Regions from separate parts of the Lysinibacillus sp. VIII_CA genome, predicted to be linked through region 2. Evidence: riboswitches for the same ligand, from Rfam matches in the RefSeq annotation. Region 2 holds a riboswitch; each other region holds the start of a gene.
What was found. Region 2 has a riboswitch for S-adenosylmethionine ahead of metA (homoserine O-acetyltransferase MetA). Riboswitches for the same ligand answer to the same signal wherever they lie in the genome.
Positions count from the first base shown of each region.

Region 1 (3,552 bases), on a different contig from region 2:
TGCACAATGCATTATCTACAACGTCAAGTGAAGGAAAAAAATTTAGATGTTCAGCTAGTGCTCGTAGAAAAAAATACATATTTAGGTGGTAAATTATATTCAGCCTATGAACAAGGTTTTATTATGGAAACTGGTGCTGATTCTATTGTAGCTCGCCATAAAGGTGTAATGGAGCTAGTGCAGGAGCTAGATTTTGAAGATCATCTCGTTTACAACGAAACAGGTATATCCTATATTTATACAAATAACGAGCTGCACGCCATCCCAGCGGATTCTACTTTCGGTATACCTATGAGTGTGGCATCACTTGAAGAAAGCACACTTATCTCTGATCAGGCCAAACAAGAAGCTTTAAAAGATTTAACTTTACCCAATGCAGGCTTTACAAAAGAAAGCTCGATAGGGGAATTTCTAACTTATTACCTTGGTGAAGAGCTAGTGGAAAATCAAATTGCACCAGTTCTAGCAGGTGTCTATTCTGGTGATTTACACCAGCTTTCTATTGCCTCCACTTTACCGTATTTAATTGACTATAAAAATGAATATGGAAGTATCATAAAAGGTTTTGATGCGAATCGTGAGCAATTTGTTAAAGCAGCTAATAAAAAATTTATTTCATTTCAAAATGGATTATCCTCTTTAATTGAGCGATTAGAGCAAACATTAACAGATGTAGACATCATTAAAGGTGTAGCCACAAGTCAGGTCAAAAAAATGGAGAACCACTTTTTGATTTCCTTAACAAGTGGTCAAAACATTGAGGCAGATTATGTTGTTCTAGCACTACCAAATGAGGCAGTCCAAAGTATATTGCAGGACGACTCCTTAACACATTATTTTAATCAGTTTACTACAGCGTCAGCCATTACCATTTATCTGGGCTTTGATGTGCCTGATGCAAACTTACCAGCGGATGGTACAGGCTATATTGTATCTCATAATTCTGATGTCACTTGTAATGCAGCAACTTGGACGAGTCGTAAGTGGAAGCATACATCGAAAAACAATCAATTACTTGTGCGCCTATTCTATAAGAGTATAAATCCGGCGTATGAGCAGTTACGTGATATGACTGATGATGAATTGGCAGCGGTTGCTTTAGAAGATGTTCGAAAAAGCCTAGGAATCGATGAAAAACCAACCGTTGTGAATGTTACAAAGTGGATTGATCAAATGCCTAAATATGACTTAGCACATCGTGAAGCGCTGCAAGGCTTATTACTAGAGCTAAATGAAAACTACCCGAATTTATCGATAGCAGGTTGCTCTTATTTTGGAGTAGGTATTGGTGCTTGCATTCAAAATGGGAAAAAAATTGGTGAAGAGCTTGCGGAAGAACTATCCAATCTTTAAGTTTTTAAGCGGAAAAATTCTTTGTTGTGAGAAATAGTCTTGACTCATACGTCTGTAAACGATATGATTCTTTTAATTATTTAAAAAATTCATACTTAATAATTCTTATCAAGAGAAGCAGAGGGACTGGCCCATTGAAGCTTCAGCAACCAACTTTTTGTCAGGTGCTAAATCCAGAAGACCGTTGAGTCGAAGATGAGAAGGAACAATAATGATGAGTCGTTAAAGCCTTCTTTTTATATAAAAGAAGGCTTTTTATTATACAGAGATAGAGGAAGAGAGGCTAGATTTATGGGATTGCTGGAAAGGTTAAAAACACATGTATTGACGGCAGATGGTGCAATAGGCACAGTGTTGTATGGCTATGGATTGGAGTATTGCCATGAGGAAATGAATGTTCAAAGACCTGAATTAATTGAAAAGATTCATAGAGAGTACATTGCAGCTGGTGCTGATATCATTCAAACGAATACATACGGTGCCAATGCCATTAAATTAGCTCGCTATGGACTAGAATCGAGTGTCCAACGATTTAATGAAGCAGCTATTACTATTGCCAAGCGAGCAGCAGCAGATGGCGGTCAATTTGTTTTAGGAACAATAGGTGGTATTCGTGGTATTCGTAAAAGCGATGCCACATTAAATGACATTTTAAAGACCGTTGAAGAACAGGCAAGTGTGCTACTTGCAGGGAATCCAGATGGCCTTTTACTCGAAACCTATTACGATTTTGAAGAATTAACAGCAACATTAAAAATGCTACGCGCCAAAACTAATATACCGATAATTGCTCAAGTATCTATGCATGAGCCTGGTGTTTTACAAAATGGTATGTCTCTAAATATTGCACTACATGAGCTAGAGATTCTTGGTGCAGATATAGTAGGTGTCAATTGCCGTCTAGGTCCATATCATACGATTCAAGCTTTTGAGGGTGTAGAACTTCCAGAAAAGGCGTTTATGTCGGCCTATCCAAATGCTTCGTTATTAGATTTAGAGGATGGGCGTGTTGTTTATGAGTCGGAGGCTGATTATTTTGGTCGCGCTGCTGTCGAGCTGCGTGATCAAGGGGTACGCTTAATTGGGGGGTGTTGTGGTACGACACCAAAGCATATTGCAGCCGCAAAGAAGTATTTAGAGGAGCTATCACCAGTTAGTGAAAAGTATGCGAAACCTGCAAAGATTGAGATTGTTCGTGATGCAGAGCCAGCTAAGTATGAACCACTTCATGAAAAAGTAAAACGTGAGCGCTCGGTCATCGTGGAGTTGGATACGCCTAGACACTTAGAAATAGAAGGATTTCTTGAAGGGGCCAAACAACTATATGAGGCAGGTGCCGATGTAGTGATGATGGCAGACAATTCATTGGCATCCCCACGTATTAGCAATATTGCAATGGGTGCCTTATTGAAAAGTACGAATGGTGTACGCCCTCTTACTCATATTACCTGTCGAGATCGTAATTTAATTGGCCTGCAATCGCATTTAATGGGCTTAAATGCATTAGGGATTCATGATGTGTTAGCTGTTACGGGTGACCCAACGAAGGTTGGAGACTTTCCTGGTGCCACCAGTGTATATGATGTCTCCTCGATGGAGCTTATCCAATTAATTAAACAATTAAATGAGGGAGTCTCTTTCTCAGGGAAACCACTCCGAAAAAAGGCAAATTTCTCTGTGGCTGCTGCATTTAACCCAAATGTTCGTGTTTTAGATCGTGCTGTTGCACGCTTAGAAAAAAAGATTGAGCATGGGGCAGACTACTTCATTTCACAGCCTGTGTATACGAAGGAAAAAATGATAGAAATTTATGAAGCAACCAAGCATTTACAAGCACCGATTTATATTGGTATTATGCCCGTTACGAGTTATAAAAGTGCTGAATTTTTACATCATGAGGTGCCAGGTATTAAATTATCTGAAGATGCTTTAGCAAGAATGAAAGCATGTGGTGAAGATAAGGAACGCGCCACACTTGAAGGTATTGCAATTGCCAAGGAATTAGTAGAAGTGGCTGCGCAATATTTCAATGGAATTTACCTCATTACACCATTTTTACGCTACGATGTGACATTAGAGTTAATGAAATATATAGAGCAATTGGATGAACAGAAAAAAGGGGTAAGTATAAATGGCTAAGCACTTAATTGAAGAACAACTTGATAAACGAATATTAATTCTTGATGGCGCGATGGGAAC
Region 1 covers NZ_JBNFXM010000016.1:28,465-32,016, reverse strand. Annotated here, with positions in the region: gene ACP3VS_RS17905 (protoporphyrinogen oxidase) at 1-1,353, shown strand, start outside; SAM riboswitch class I at 1,456-1,555, shown strand; gene ACP3VS_RS17900 (bifunctional homocysteine S-methyltransferase/methylenetetrahydrofolate reductase) at 1,645-3,492, shown strand; gene metH (methionine synthase) at 3,485-3,552, shown strand, end outside.
Region 1: another riboswitch for S-adenosylmethionine. It lies ahead of ACP3VS_RS17900 (bifunctional homocysteine S-methyltransferase/methylenetetrahydrofolate reductase); the one in region 2 lies ahead of metA (homoserine O-acetyltransferase MetA).

Region 2 (3,552 bases):
AGGGAAGCAGACGATCGTTAATTATTGTCAAACCTTATTAAAAAAAGCAGAGACAAAAGTCATCCTATCGATGTGGGAAGATATGTACGATACCTTACGTGAGGATATTGAAGAGGTATCTCAGCATGTGGAGGTGCATGGCATCACTTTATATGTCGAGGAACATCTAGCATCTATAGACATGCACAGAGCCACACACTATACGAGAAAGACTTCTACACCTCATTGGTTTATTTTATCGGTTGATGGTCAAGAAATGATTTATGGTCACTCGCCATCCAACCAAGAAACCGCATTTATAACGAATGACCCTGTGCATATTTATTTACTAGAGGATTATATTTGGCATGATGTTCTTATCAATAGACTAGTAAAACGCGATGATAATGAATTGGAGGACTGGATTGCTAAAGAACGTAAAGCATTTTTCTTAGAGTAGTTATAAGGGAAGGGGAGCATCTTGAAAAAATGGATGTTGCCAGTATTACTTTATTTATTAATGATGGGTGGATGTGATTCTGCACCGCTGCCGGTTTTTCCTAAGATTCAAGAGCTAACAATCGTTCCTGACCATATCCAACAACATATTATAGCTACAGACAGAATTCAGTTATTGTATGAAGATGACGTGACGTACTATCTTGTCATGTTTTCAAAAGGAAATGTGCTAGCAAGTGTAGCAGCTAATGAAAATAGGTTAGTCATTCATTTCAAGGAAGGAAGCGAGCAAAAGAAAGAAGCTCTACCCTATGTCTATGCCATCAACAAAAGCGCGGAGCTGACTATTATCGAACTGTATATTAATGGCAAAAGCATGCCGATAGATCGTATTACCATGCTGTAATAAAAAACCGAAATCCCTAAAAAGAGATTTCGGTTTTTATTGATATTAATAAAATACTTTATCTACATTGTATTTGGAGCGGAACGTATTAATCGCATACGTTTCATAAATTTCACGTTCCATAGGATCTTCTACTTCATAGACTTCAATTTTGAAGACCTCGTCACGATAGTTTTTCATCGGAGATACATTGTCTTCAAAATGTTTTTTTATGCGTTGGCGAATTTTACGTGCTTTGCCGACAAATAATAACTCATTCTTTTCATTATAAAATAAGAAAATGCCGCCTTTATCACGTGTGATTTTGTGGAAGTCGATGAAACCAAAGTATGGTGTAATTGGGACATCACCTGGTTTTACATCTTGTTCGCGTTGGCGAATAACTACATCTGGTTTTGGAAATTCAATATTAATCAAAGTATTCACGTTCCTCTCTATTACTAAAGATATATGGTAACATAATAGCGGCATGTTTACCATAAAATTTCATGTAGAATAACCATATACAGCAAGCTTAGTGTTTATCAAATTAATGTAGAACATGCATAGGAATAACAAAATATTCTATGAATTATTGATATTCTAACTAGTCCATGTTACAATTCAAAATAATTAAATAATCTTATCAAGAGAAGCAGAGGGATTTGGCCCGATGACGCTTCAGCAACCTCTAACAAATGTTAGAAAGGTGCTAATTCCAGCAAAGGTTTTTCCTTTGAGAGATAAGAGTGAACGTGAAAAAAATCCTTCTCATTCTATCTCATATGGAATGTGGAGGATTTTTAATTTTTTTAGAAAAAGGAGCAAAAAAGAGAGGGGAATGCTAGATGCCAATTAATATTCCGAAAAATTTACCTGCTGGGGAGCATTTACGTGAGGAGAAAATCTTCGTGATGGAAGAGGATCGTGCGAGAACACAGCAAATACGTCCATTAAACATATTAATTTTAAATTTGATGCCCGAAAAAGAAAAAACGGAGCTACAATTATTACGTTTACTAGGAAATACACCCTTACAGGTCAATATTACTTTTTTAAACACGGCTACTCATGAATCTAAAAATGTCAGTAAATCTCACTTACAATTATTTTACACAACGTTTAACCAAATTCGTCACCGACGTTATGATGGTATGATTATTACTGGGGCACCTGTAGAAAAAATGCCATTTGAAGAGGTTAACTATTGGCAGGAAATTGCTGAAATTATGGATTGGTCTAAAAAGAATGTGACATCCGTGCTACATATATGTTGGGGGGCACAGGCTGCGTTATATCATCATTATGGAATTGGAAAAATAGAGCTTTCTGCTAAATGCTCCGGCGTTTATTCTCATGTGATTACTGATTTAACAGTGGATTTAGTACGAGGCTTTAGTGATTTATTTACAGCCCCTCATTCTCGCTATACATCTGTCTCGATTGACGAGGTTCGCAATCATCCAGACTTACGCTTATTATCCTATTCAGAGGATGCAGGTGTGTTTATCGTGCAATCTAAAGATAATAAAAACATTATGATTACAGGTCATTTAGAATATGATGCGACAACACTGGCTGATGAATACAGTCGCGATGTTGCCAAGGGCATTGATATCAACGTTCCAGTAAACTACTTCCCAAATGATGATCCAGAAAAGGAACCGATGAATACATGGCGTGCCCATACACATTTATTGTTCTCCAACTGGTTGAACTACTATGTATACCAAGAGACACCATATGAATGGGACTTTGTGGACGAAATTGAATATCATATTTAAATAACAATAACAAAGTCTAATTTCTTCGCTAAGTAGCTGAAGGAATTAGACTTTGTTATTCTAAATTCTTCTTGTCAGAAACCGTAATATCTGGTTTAGCCTGATCTTTCTGATTGGAATCTGTAGCAACATCGTTAGTTGGATTATTTTGATTGGTATCCATATTATTAGGTTTCATCTGATTATCTTGGTTGGAATCTGTAGCAGCATCGTTAGTTGAATTATCTTGATTGGCATCCATTTTATCAGGCTTAGTGTGATTATCTTGGTTGGAATCTGTAGCAGCATCGTTAGTTGGATTATCTTGATTGGCATCCCTATTATTAGGTTTTATCTGATTATCCTGGTTGGAATCAGTAGTAACATCGTTAGTTGGATTATCTTGATTGGCATTCATATTATTAGGTTCCATCTGATTATCCTGGTTGGAATCAGTAGTACCATTGTTAGTTGGATTATCTTGATTGGCATCCATTTTGTCAGGTTTAGTGTGGTTATCTTGGTTGGAATCTGTAGTACCATTGTTAGTTGGATTATTTTGATTGGCATCCCTATTATTAGGTTTTATCTGATTATCCTGGTTGGAATCAGTAGTAGCATCGTTAGTTGGATTATCTTGATTGGCATCCCTATTATTAGGTTTCATCTGATTATCCTGGTTGGAATCAGTAGTAGCATCGTTAGTTGGATTATCTTGATTGGCATCCATTTTGTCAGGTTTAGTGTGGTTATCTTGGTTGGAATCAGTAGTAGCATTGTTAGTTGGATTATCTTGATTGACATCCCTATTATTAGGTTTCATCTGATTATCCTGTTGGGAATCCGTATTAGCAGGATTAGGTTGATTTCCTTGATTAGCATCCGTATTACCCACATCAGTTACTTGCCCCTGATTAGCATTCGCAGCCGCATTCCCTTGTGATTTTCGATTACGTATGACGGCTA
Region 2 covers NZ_JBNFXM010000006.1:63,461-67,012, forward strand. Annotated here, with positions in the region: gene ACP3VS_RS10540 (TrmB family transcriptional regulator) at 1-439, shown strand, start outside; gene ACP3VS_RS10545 (hypothetical protein) at 461-844, shown strand; gene ACP3VS_RS10550 (nucleotide excision repair endonuclease) at 890-1,261, opposite strand; SAM riboswitch class I at 1,464-1,573, shown strand; gene metA (homoserine O-acetyltransferase MetA) at 1,672-2,607, shown strand; gene ACP3VS_RS10560 (endospore germination permease) at 2,663-3,552, opposite strand, start outside.

Region 3 (3,552 bases), on a different contig from region 2:
TGGATGGTACACTAATCAATTATGAGAATGGTGCTGTGGAGGAAAGTACGAGGCAGGCTATTCGACTATTACAGGAAAAGGGAATCTATCTTGTGGCTGCGACAGGAAGACCGTTGTCCATGTGTGAAGAGCTGAAAAATTTAGGGATTGAAACCTTTATTACGGCGAATGGGGCATATGTGAAACACAAGGATGTTGTGATACATAAAATTCCGATTGAGAAGGGCATTGTTCAAAATGTTCAAGCTTTTGCACAGCAACATCAGCATTCCTTAACATTTTTTACAGAACAACTTACGATGAATGATATACAAAATCCATTAGCCTTAAGCGCGATGCAAGAGACATTGTCTTTATGTGATTTTCCAGTTAGAAAAGAAAGCATTATGGATGAAGAGGTTTTTCTTATGTGCCTTTATGCTGATGAACAGGCTGAAAAAAGATTAGCTCGTCAATTTTCGAATATATTACGGCAACGATGGCATCCTTATATTGTGAATGTTTTACAGCAAGATGTGTCCAAGTCGATAGCCGTAAAGGCTGTACTTGATTATTTTGAGATTAATGCTAAGGATGCCATAGCTTTTGGAGATGGAGAGAATGATATAGATATGCTAGAGCTGGTTGGCCTTGGGGTAGCTATGGGGAATGGGAGCCAAGCTCTAAAAAATGTTGCAGATTTTGTTACAAAGAAATCCATTGAAGGTGGCATAGATTTTGCTTTACGAAAGCTGCACATTATTTAACGACATGGAAAGGAAGTAAAGTGGAGGCTTGAGAGACTCTTTTGGTATACAGTTATGAGTATATAGAACAATGTATTAGGTGGGATGAAAAATGGCGCAGCATGTGCAATCTCTAATTGAACATTACGGGTATTTTGGCATCATCGTGATCCTAATTGGAGGCATTGTTGGGTTGCCACTTCCCGATGAAGTATTTTTAACTTATGTAGGCTATAGTGTTTATCGAGAAAGCCTTGGACATATCCCAGCTTTAGTAAGTGCTCTGATTGGCGCAATGGGGGGGATTACTTTAAGCTACTATATCGGCCGTCGATTTGGCTTACCGCTCTTGCAGAAATATGGGCCAAAGATTCATATAACTGAGCAAAAAATTGAATTTACTAAAAAAATGTTTATGAAAGTGGGGCCTTTTTTATTAATTGCTGGCTATTTTATTCCTGGTGTACGCCATCTAACAGCCTATATCGCCGCTATCAATAATTATCCATATAGGAAATTCGCTTTCTTTGCTTATACAGGGGCATTTATATGGACTTTTACATTTATAACCTTAGGAAAAGTGCTAGGAGAGAAATGGCGATTCGTCGGTTACTATTTATCTCATTACAGTATGTACGTCATCTTGCTGTTTGTCCTAGTCATGTTAATTATTTATTATTTATTTAAAAAAAGAAACGTACAAAAGTAAAAGTCAGTAGGATTCCTACCGACTTTTTGTTATGGCAATATGGCAAATGAACGTACAGGGAATCCAGATGCTTTTTCAGGCTTGGGTACTATATTAAAAATAATAGCACCTATAGGAGGTAGCTTGTCTAAATTAGTCATGAGCTCAATTTGATAAGTGTCTTGATTGAGGACAAAATATTCACCAACTAATTGGCCACTTTGACGAAAATCAGTGGCAGAATCAGTATCAAAAGTTTCATGACCTATTGCACTTACTTTACGTTCCTTGAATAGAAATTGTAAGGCCTCCAAGCCCCAACCTGGGAGATGATTATCTCCATTGACATCTTTATTACTAAATGCCTCTTTATCTGGCCAACGCTTACTCCAATCTGTTCGCAGTGCCACAAATGTACCTTCTTCAATCTGTCCATAGTGTGTCTCGAATTCTAGAATATCTTGTACACTGAGCGTAAAGTCATGATTACTAGCAGCCTCCTGTGATTTATCAATGACGATAAGCGGAAGAACAAGCTCCTTTAGTGCTAATTCATCTAGAAATCGAGTATCTCTTACAAAGTGAATGGGTGGGTCAATATGTGTTCCATATTGTCCAGGAAAAGAAAACTGCTGTGCAAAAAATCCATCATCATGCGAGAATAATGTTTCAAATTTAGCATCTTCAAACATGAAAAAATGAGGTGAGTCTGGGCCGAAGGTATGTGTCAAATCGACCCATTGTTTTGATTTTAGTAAGTGCAATGCTTGTAAAAGTTCGTTAGACATTAAATTCCCTGCTTTCTAAAAGTAGTAGTCAATAAAAAAAGAGTCCTCAATCGAAGAGGACTCCCGGAATCAAACATAGGTAGTGCGTCTTCTCATCTTTCAGGCTTAAATTTTGCCAATAGGAATTAGCACCATACTGCTTGAGCTGGTTGCTGAGACTTCATCGGGCCGATCCCTCCGTCTCTCTAGATAAGAAATAGGATATAAGAATTTTCAGAAATAATAGTATAAATACTTTAACATATATTTTTATAGTTTACAACTTTGATAGGATTACAGGGTTAAAATTAATTTACTTACCAATTCAAAATTAACGTTACTCGACAGCAGGCACTATCCATAAGCTGTATTCTAAAATTATCTGGTGTATAGTTGGTTTCAAATTTTGTAGTAATGCCTGTGGATGTAATTAATTTTTCGACCTCTGTTTTATTTGAAAGCTGTGCAGCATTCTTTAAGTCATGTGCAAATTGTTGAGAACTATCAATTTTATCTGTAAGTAATTGTGCCTGCTGCATAATCGTCTTTATCCGCGTAGCTGAAGATATTAATTTTTGTGTATCAACAGGGGGAAAGGGACTATTACTAGTCGGCATTGCTAAATGTTGTGAAAAGGTTCTAGCTGCAAGTTGATGGTCTGTCGATGGTATCGGGTAATGGTAGGGGTGAATAAAATAAGGATAAGGATTATAATACAAATCAATTCCTCCTAGCCAGAAGCTGATATCTTATCTTATGTATCATGATCTTTTTAGGTGTTTGAATAACGCCATTCCTGTACTGAAGTGTTAATATACTATGCTGAATGGTATGCCACACAAACTAAAAAAGGAAGCGATGGCGCGCTTCCCTTTTGTTCTTTAGCCAAGAACGTTTAATACATCATCTATTTTTTTGCTATGTGACAGGATTCCATAATTCATCCACGTTAAAAAATCCACCTCATAGACACAGTTTCTTTTAACAGCCCTTAGGTTTTTCCACATAGAGGATGTTAAAATAGTACGCTCTTCATTCTCATAAATGGAGTGTTGCTTGTCGAAGGTGATAAACAAATGATCAGCGTCTAGTTGTTGCAGCTGATTTGAAGTCAGATGAGCTTTACGCTGATTAAGCGGTATTTTCCACACCAATGGATCAGGCGTTAAGCCTAAGTCACGGTATAGAATTGGCCCTGTATAACCGCAATCAGGGCCAGCATACAGTGTAATGCCAATGGCTGAAATGCGAAGAAATGCCACACTTTGTCCGTAAACGGATCTACCTAGAATTTTTCGAGCCCTCTGTACCTTGTCCTCATATTCCGTAATAATATCTTGCATCATAGCGGTTTTCCCTGTTAAATCTGCAA
Region 3 covers NZ_JBNFXM010000005.1:180,228-183,779, reverse strand. Annotated here, with positions in the region: gene ACP3VS_RS09740 (Cof-type HAD-IIB family hydrolase) at 1-746, shown strand, start outside; gene ACP3VS_RS09735 (DedA family protein) at 838-1,434, shown strand; gene ACP3VS_RS09730 (cyclase family protein) at 1,464-2,201, opposite strand; SAM riboswitch class I at 2,291-2,397, opposite strand; gene ACP3VS_RS09725 (hypothetical protein) at 2,498-2,899, opposite strand; gene ACP3VS_RS09720 (AraC family transcriptional regulator) at 3,062-3,552, opposite strand, start outside.
Region 3: another riboswitch for S-adenosylmethionine. It lies ahead of ACP3VS_RS09730 (cyclase family protein); the one in region 2 lies ahead of metA (homoserine O-acetyltransferase MetA).

Region 4 (3,552 bases), on a different contig from region 2:
TGGAATCAGCTGTATTACGCACAGAAAAAGCGATTGCTCGTGATGGCGTTGAAAAAGCACATCAAAAATTGCTATACACTCAAATTTTCTGCCAAGAAGCATTTGTAGAAATCGAAAAAGAAGCAAAAGATACAATTCTGGCTTCCGCAGATGGTGATGCAGCACGTATGACATTATCTGCATTACGTAAATTAACACGTAATAATCCATACAACCTCATTACGAAGAAACGTGAAGCATCTGTGAAATTAATTGAAGCAGAAAAATATATCGTTTAATCGTAGGAAAATGCTAGCTATCCGTAAGTGGGTAGCTAGTTTTTTATTGTGCCAAATAAATTATTTGTCAAAGTAACGGATAAAAATACAAAATGGATGGATAGACTTACGGAAATGAGCGAAGTTCCACCATTCTCGATGATTATGATGGTATACTACAGAAAAAGACAGCAAAGGAGCATTTTAATGACGATTCAATTTTTCCATTATCCCAAATGTACAACATGTAAAAAAGCGCAAAAGTGGTTAAATGATCATGACGTTTCCTATGAAGAGGTACATATCGTAGAGCAGCCGCCAACAAAGGATGAAATAACAGCTTTATGGCAAGTCAGTGGTCTTCCTTTGAAGAAGTTTTTTAATACTTCAGGCATGAAATATCGTGACCTTGGTTTGAAGGACAAGCTAGCTGATATGACTGAGGAAGAACAGCTTGAGCTACTTGCTTCGGATGGGATGTTAATAAAACGTCCACTCGTAACAGATGGAAAAAAAGTAACTTTAGGGTTTAAAGAATCCGATTTTGAGCAAGCTTGGATATAGCCGTTTTTATTCTTGTTTTTATAGGAGAAGTATGGCACACTGAAAGTGAATATATTACATAATTATGGAGGGGTTTTTTGCATGAGCACACCGAAAGACTTACGTTACTCTGAAGAGCATGAATGGGTTAAAGTAGAAGATGGAAAAGTACGTATTGGTATTACGCACTTCGCACAATCTGAATTAGGAGATATCGTTTTCGTTGAGCTTCCACAAGTTGGCGATGAAATCAAAACGGATGATCCATTCGGTAGCGTAGAATCAGTAAAAACTGTTTCTGAATTATATGCACCAATCTCAGGTACTGTAGTTGAAGTTAATGCAGATTTAGAAGATAGCCCAGAATTCGTTAATGAATCACCATATGAAAAAGCATGGATGATCGTCGTAGAGCCTGCTGATGCATCAGAAGTTGATAAACTTATGACAGCAGAACAATACGAAGAGATGACAGCAGAATAAGACAAGCCATAATCAAAAAACGTCGGAAACTACCGGCGTTTTTTATTATATAATAACGTATAAGTGGGAATGTCTAAATGGAGGTGGCGTAATGTTCGATGGGAAATGCTTGATAGTAGAAGGACGCTCAGATAAGCTACAAATTGAGCCAATTTTAAACGAGAATGTTACAATACTATGTACGAATGGAACAATTGGTGTGCATCAATTAGAAGAGCTAATCGATCCCTATGAGGGCTATGAGCTATTTACCTTTTTTGATGCCGATACTTCAGGCGATAAGCTACGTGCATTAATGGACAGACATTATCCTGAAGCAGAGCATTTACGAACAATGCCAACATATAAGGAAGTAGAAACGACACCTAGAAAAGTGTTAGCCATGATTTTACTTCGTGCGCATTTCTCAATCCATAATGAATATATTTTGTAAGGTTGCGTGAACTAAATGGAAGAATGGTCGAAAGAGCAGTGGGAAACGGCATTACAGTCCGGAGAAAAAGCTGCGTTTTATTTATATACACCGATGTGCGGTACTTGTGCAGTGGCATCAAAAATGATGTCAATTGTAGAACAACTATTACCTCACCTAAAGCTAGGGAAAGCAAATATTAATTTTTTGGAGCAAATTGCTTTTGAGCATCAAATTGAAAGCGTTCCGTGCTTACTTGTTTGTGACGGTGGCAAAGTGACAGAAAAGATTTATGCTTTTCAATCCGTACCTTTTTTGTACGAATTGTTAAAAAAATTAATTGACTGAACTTTATTAGCGTGGTAAAGTAACAAATATATTACTAAAACATTAAATATATCGAACTCTTATGAAGAGCGGCGGAGGGAAGTGCCCTATGAAGCCCGGCAACCATCACATAGTGAAAAGGTGCCAAATCACCCAAAGATTTTTCTTTGAAAGATGAGAGAACGGTTCAACGTATAATACGTGACCCCTTCTACTTGTCTATAAGTGGAGGGGTTTTTTTATATAAGAAAAGGAGTATTCGCTATGATACAGCTTCAAAATATAACGAAGAAATACAAAACAGCAAATGGCGAATTAACGGCAGTCAAAGATGTTAACCTGACTATTAATAAGGGTGAAATTTTTGGCATTATCGGCTATAGTGGCGCTGGTAAAAGTACGATGATTCGTTTACTTAATGGCTTAGAGAAACCAACAACAGGAACAGTAACAGTGAACAATCAGGCTTTTTCATCGATTAAAGGTCAAAAGCTTAGAGCAGCTAGACAAAAGGTTAGTATGATTTTTCAACATTTCAACCTACTTTGGTCACGAACAGTTGCAGAAAACATTGCCTTCCCATTAGAAATCGCAGGTGTATCAAAAGCTCAACGTGAGGCACGGGTGAAGGAATTGATAGCACTTGTTGGCCTAGAAGGTCGTGATCAAGCATATCCATCACAGCTCTCTGGTGGACAAAAGCAACGTGTAGGGATTGCGCGAGCATTAGCCAATAATCCAGAGGTTTTACTATGTGATGAGGCTACATCTGCTCTAGACCCTGAGACAACAGATGCCATTCTTGATTTACTGGTGGATATTAATGAACGTTTAGGGTTAACGATTGTCCTCATTACTCATGAAATGCATGTCATCCGCAAGATTTGTCATCGTGTAGCAGTGATGGAGGCAGGCGAAATTGTAGAGCGTGGAGAAGTATTGCAAGTTTTCCAGGCTCCTCAGGCTGCCATTACTAAGAAATTTGTAGCGCAAATTACCAATACAAAGGAAACACAGGATACAGTAGAACAAATCAAAGCAAATTATCCAACTGGACAACTTGTCAAATTGATTTTTGTTGGTGAAAAAACAGAACAGCCAGTTATTTCACATCTAGTAAAGCAATTCGATGTGGAAGTAAGCATTGTACATGGGAATATTTCGCAAACCAAAAATGGTGCATATGGTACTCTCATTGTGCAAATTGATGGGTCGAAAGCAAACGTGACTGAAGCCTTAAGCTATTTAAATACAGTGGAAGTGCAAACGGAGGTGATTGCAGATGCTAACTAATCTCTTTCCGAATGTAGACTGGGATAGCATGTGGCAGGCTACATATGAAACATTATATATGACGGCCATTTCAACAGTTATTACATTTATTCTAGGGTTAGCCATTGGGATTGTCCTGTTTTTAACTAGTCCGAATCAGTTATGGGCTAATAAAATTGTTAGTTTTTTAACAGGGTCACTCGTTAATATATTCCGTTCTATTCCATTTATCGTGTTAATTATTTTATTAATTCCATT
Region 4 covers NZ_JBNFXM010000007.1:187,289-190,840, forward strand. Annotated here, with positions in the region: gene ACP3VS_RS12245 (acyl-CoA dehydrogenase family protein) at 1-278, shown strand, start outside; gene ACP3VS_RS12250 (arsenate reductase family protein) at 465-821, shown strand; gene gcvH (glycine cleavage system protein GcvH) at 903-1,283, shown strand; gene ACP3VS_RS12260 (hypothetical protein) at 1,375-1,716, shown strand; gene ACP3VS_RS12265 (thioredoxin family protein) at 1,732-2,043, shown strand; SAM riboswitch class I at 2,100-2,203, shown strand; gene ACP3VS_RS12270 (methionine ABC transporter ATP-binding protein) at 2,287-3,315, shown strand; gene ACP3VS_RS12275 (methionine ABC transporter permease) at 3,305-3,552, shown strand, end outside.
Region 4: another riboswitch for S-adenosylmethionine. It lies ahead of ACP3VS_RS12270 (methionine ABC transporter ATP-binding protein); the one in region 2 lies ahead of metA (homoserine O-acetyltransferase MetA).